DNA from 2 places in the Serratia sp. A07 genome. Region 2 is predicted to be linked to the other one. Evidence: predicted binding sites of a transcription regulator. Region 2 holds the regulator's gene; the other holds the start of a gene.
What was found. Region 2 encodes PurR, which represses purine synthesis genes. Its sites were predicted from a motif close to CANGCAAACGTTTGCNTG; they were not measured.

Region 1: the regulator PurR is predicted to act here: its motif matches at 1,260-1,277, upstream of AC4PR2_RS19500 (NCS2 family permease).

Annotation. Positions count from the first base shown of each region.
Region 1 covers NZ_JBZXDO010000022.1:79,080-81,486, reverse strand. The annotation lists gene AC4PR2_RS19500 (NCS2 family permease) at 1-1,120, opposite strand, end outside; gene AC4PR2_RS19495 (VOC family protein) at 1,453-1,860, opposite strand; gene AC4PR2_RS19490 (glutathione S-transferase family protein) at 1,908-2,407, opposite strand, start outside.
Region 2 covers NZ_JBZXDO010000006.1:144,392-146,798, reverse strand. The annotation lists gene punC (purine nucleoside transporter PunC) at 1-74, opposite strand, end outside; gene punR (DNA-binding transcriptional activator PunR) at 198-1,142, shown strand; gene purR (HTH-type transcriptional repressor PurR) at 1,139-2,164, opposite strand.

The sequences.
Region 1 (2,407 bases), on a different contig from region 2:
CGACGTACATCAGCGCCGGTGCGGTGGCATAGACCGGCACCAGATAGGCCAGCGGCGACAGGAACAGGATCAGCAGGAACAGAATGCCGACCACGGTGGCGGTCAGGCCGGTCTTGCCGCCCGCGGCGGTGCCGGCGGCGGATTCGATGTAGACCGCGGCGGGCGCGGCGCCCACCAGGCCGGAGAAGATGCTGCTCAGGGAATCCGAGGTCAGCGCCTTGCCGCCGTTGATGATCTGCCCGTCTTTATCCAGCAGGTTGGCCTGCCCGGCCACCGCGCGGATGGTGCCGGTGGCGTCGAACACCGCGGTCATCACCAGCGCCAGCACGCTCGGCAACACCACCGGCTGCAATGCGCCCATGATATCCAGGCTGAAGATCAACGACTTGCCGTCAGCGTCCGCCAGGCTCGGCATGGCGAATAGCCCCTGGTATTTCACCGCCGGGTCGAAGATCAAGCCGATGATGGAAATGGCGATGATCACCAGCAAAATGCCGCCGGGCACGCGCAGTTTTTCCAGGCCGAAGATCACCGCCAGGCCGACCAGCGTCATCACCACCGGGAAGGAGGTGAACGCGCCGAGCGCCACCGGCAGGCCATCCAGCGGGTTCTTCACCACCAGGCCGACGCCGTTGGCGGCGATCAGCAGCAGGAACAGACCGATACCGATGCCGGTGCCGTGCGCCACGCCCATCGGCAGGTTGCGCAGGATCCAGGCGCGGATGCCGGTGACCGAGATAATGGTAAACAGTACGCCCATCAGGAACACCGCACCCAGCGCCACCGGAATGCTGATGTGCTGGCCCAGCACCAGGCTGAAGGCGGTGAAGGCGGTCAACGAGATCGCACAGCCGATCGCCATCGGCAGGTTAGCCCACAGCCCCATCAGCAGCGAGCCCAGCCCGGCCACCAGGCAGGTGGAGACAAACACCGCCGCCGGCGGGAAGCCCGCTTTGCCCAGCATGCTCGGCACCACGATCACCGAGTACACCATCGCCAGGAAGGTGGTTAGCCCCGCCACCACCTCCTGGCGCACGCTGCTGCCGCGCGCGGAAATTTTAAAATAGCCATCAAGCCCGCCGGTTGGTTTTTCGGCGTGGTTCGCTTGAGAGTTCGACATAGGTTACTTCCCCTGTGTTTCATGAATCGGCCCGTCGCAGCAGGCCTGTAATCTCGCCCGCGCCCGATCGTCACGTAATCGTTTACGTCACGTTCCGCATCCTTGCCCTTCTGTCGCAGCGCCAACGGCGATGCGCACCAAGGCAAACGTTTAACTCGCAGCGCGCGGTACGGGTGATTTATGGTGGTTTATTCAAGGCAAACGATTATCCTGCCTTCCATAGCGTCTAATCAACTAAAGATCGCGGCAATTTATGCAGAAAGCGGCGGGAATGACGCCTGTACGATAAAACCGGGGCGACGGGCGCCCCGGCGAACGCCGTCGCGGCAGGGTTATTGCGTCTGCACCGCAGCGGGATCCATATACATCAATTCCCAGATATGGCCATCCAGATCCTGAAAACCGTGGCCGTACATCACGCCGTAGTCCCGCGGCGGGTGGTAGGTGTTGCCGCCGCCGGCGACCGCCTTACGCACCAGTTCGTCCACCGCCGCCCGGCTGGGTTGCGACAGGCATACCAGCACTTCGGTGGCCTGCTTGGCGTCGCCGATCGGGTTCGGGGTAAACATCCTGAATTTGTCGTGGGTCAGCAACATCACGTAAATCGTGTCGCTGACCACCATGCACGCGGCGGTGTCATCGGTGAATTGCGGATTGAAAGTGAAACCCAGGTGGGTGAAGAACGCCATCGAGGCGGGCAGATCGCTGACGGGCAGGTTAACGAAGATTTGCGTAGCCATGGGCTACCTCCGATGAAGAATGACCCCATCGAGTATAGCCCATCCGCTTAGCTCAGCAGGTCGTAAGGGCCGCCCTGCTCCAACGCCCGCTGGTAGGCGGGCCGGGCGTGAATGCGCTGCAGAAAACCGCGCAGTTTCGGGCAATCATCCAACGCGCCGCGCGCCGCCATCGCCTCCAGCGGGAAGCTCATCTGAATGTCCGCCGCGCTGAAGTCGTTGCCGACAAACCAGCTGCCCTTGTTCAGGTGCTGTTCGAGGAATTCGCAGTGCGGCGCGATCTGCTTGTCGAGATATTCGCGCTGCACGCCCTTGCCGATCGCGCCGGCCACCGGCCGCAGCAGCCAGGGGATCGGCGGCTGGCCGAGCCGGCTGAACACCAGTTTCATCACCAACAGCGGCATCAGCGATCCTTCAGCGTAGTGCAGCCAGTAGCGGTATTGCTGGCGCGCGTGGAAGTCGGTCGGCATGAACATCCCTTGCGCGTCATAGGCTTCCTGCAGGTATTCGATGATGGTGCCGGATTCCGCCAGCGTCAGATCGCCGTCGA
Region 2 (2,407 bases):
TACATATCGGTCGCCAGATAACCCAGCATGCTCAGGCCGGCGAGGTAGAACATAAAGCCAAAGGAATTTCGCATGGTATTTCTCGTTAATATTTTAATGTCGCAGGTTTTTAGCGCCGGCCAGTGTATCCGGCTGGATCTCTGCTTGTGAAACGGTAATATTTGCAAAGTGCTGTTAAAAAAATTGAAGGCAAAGCGATGTGGTCTGAATATTCTCTTGAAGTGGTCGACGCGGTGGCGCGCACCGGCAGTTTCAGCGCGGCGGCGCAGGAACTGCACCGGGTGCCGTCGGCGGTGAGCTATACCGTACGGCAGCTGGAGCAATGGCTGGCGGTGCCGCTGTTTGAGCGGCGTCACCGCGATGTGGAGTTGACGCCGGCCGGCGCGCTGTTTATCAAAGATGCGCGAGTTGTTATCAAAAAAATGCTCGACACCCGCCGCCACTGTCAGCAGGTGGCCAACGGGTGGCGCGGCCAGCTGAATATCGCGGTGGACATCATCGTCAAACCGCAGCGCAGCCGCCAACTGGTGCTGGATTTCTACCGTCATTTCCCCGACGTCGAACTGATGCTGCAACCCGAGGTGTTCAACGGCGTGTGGGATGCCTTGGTGGACGGCAGGGCGGACATGGCGATCGGCGCCACCCGTGCGGTGCCGGTCGGCGGCGGCTTCGCCTTCCGCGACATGGGCTATATGAACTGGCTGTGCGTGGTCAGCCCGCAGCACCCGCTGGCGCAACTGACAGGCCCGCTGAATGACGATCAGCTGCGGCCGTACCCTTCGCTTTGCCTGGAGGACACCTCGCGCAATCTGCCCAAGCGCGTCACCTGGACGCTGGATAACCAGCGGCGGCTGGTGGTGCCGGACTGGACTTCGGCGCTCGACTGTTTGTGCGCCGGGCTGTGCGTCGGCATGATGCCGGCACATCGGGCGCTGCCGCGGGTGCAGCGCGGTGAGCTGAAGGCGTTGCAGCTGCAGCAGCCGTTTCCCGCCAGCCCTTGCTGCCTGACCTGGCAGCAGGATAAACCCTCACCGGCGATGAGCTGGCTGCTGGCGTATCTGGGCGATGGGGAGACGCTGAACCAGGAGTGGCTGAGCGAGGCGGAACCGGAAGCCGCGCAGGCTTCCGGCGCGGGGGATTAGCGGCGGTAGTCGATGAACGGGCCGTCGGCGACCGAGCGGCGTTCAATCAGCTTCGGATGCACTTCGATCACCTGCGACTCTTCGCGTTTGCTGATGATGCGATCCAGCAGCATGGTGAAGGCCATTTCGCCCAGGCGTTCTTTAGGCTGGTGAATGGTGGTCAGCGCCGGGGTGAAGTAGCGGGCGTTGCGCACGTTGTCGTAGCCGATCACGGAAATATCCTGCGGCACCCGCAGCCCCAGCTCGTCGGCGGCGCAGATGGCGCCCATCGCCATGATGTCGCCGCCGCAGAATACCGCGGTCGGCCGCTGCTTTTGCGACAGGATTTGGTGCATCGCCTTGTAGCCGGACTCCGGCTCGAAGTCACCCTGGACGATCCACTCTTCGCGAATGTCGATATGCGCTTCCTGCAGCGCCTTCATAAAGCCCTGGTGACGGCCGCCGCCGGTATTGCGCGACAGCTGGCCCGGAATGGCGCCGATATCGCGGTGGCCGCGCTCGATCAGGTAACGGCCGGCCAGATAGCCGCCTTCGAACGCGTTATCGATGATGGTGTCGGTGAAGTCGCCGCGCGCGGCGCCCCAGTCCATCACCACCATCGGGATGTTGCGGTAGTCTTCCAGCATGCCCAGCAGCTGATCGGGGTACTCGGAGCACATGACCAGCAGGCCGTCGACGCGCTTTTGCGCCAGCATCGCCAGGTAGGCGCGCTGCTTGTCGAGATTGTTGTGCGAGTTGCACAGGATCAGGGTGTAGCCTTTGCTGTAGCAGCTGTTTTCCACCGCCTCGATCACTTCGGCAAAGTAGGGCGCTTCGCTCGAGGTGGCCAGCAGGCCGATCGACTTGGTGTGATTGACTTTCAGGCTGCGCGCCACGGCGCTCGGCGAGTAGTGCAGTTCTTTGATGGCGGCCCACACGGCCGCTTTGGTCTCTTCGGCGACGAAACGAGTCTTATTGATGACGTGCGAAACGGTGGTGGTGGAAACGCCCGCGCGTTTGGCCACATCTTTAATCGTTGCCATGTAAGGAATGACTCCTGAACTCACATGTTTACAGCATGTAAGTGTGATGTTAATCGTTTGCCTACGTAGATCCTTCTCCAGAGAAGCGAAAACTGAGTTTTTAGTGTGTTGAAGTCTTCAGCGCTTAATCAGGAGGGGCATGGATGCCGGTACGCAGTTGTGAACTGCGAATTTTGTCGCATATTGAACAAAAGTGGAAGAGGTAATCGAGATTATAAACCGGGAAATGATAACAAGATTTAA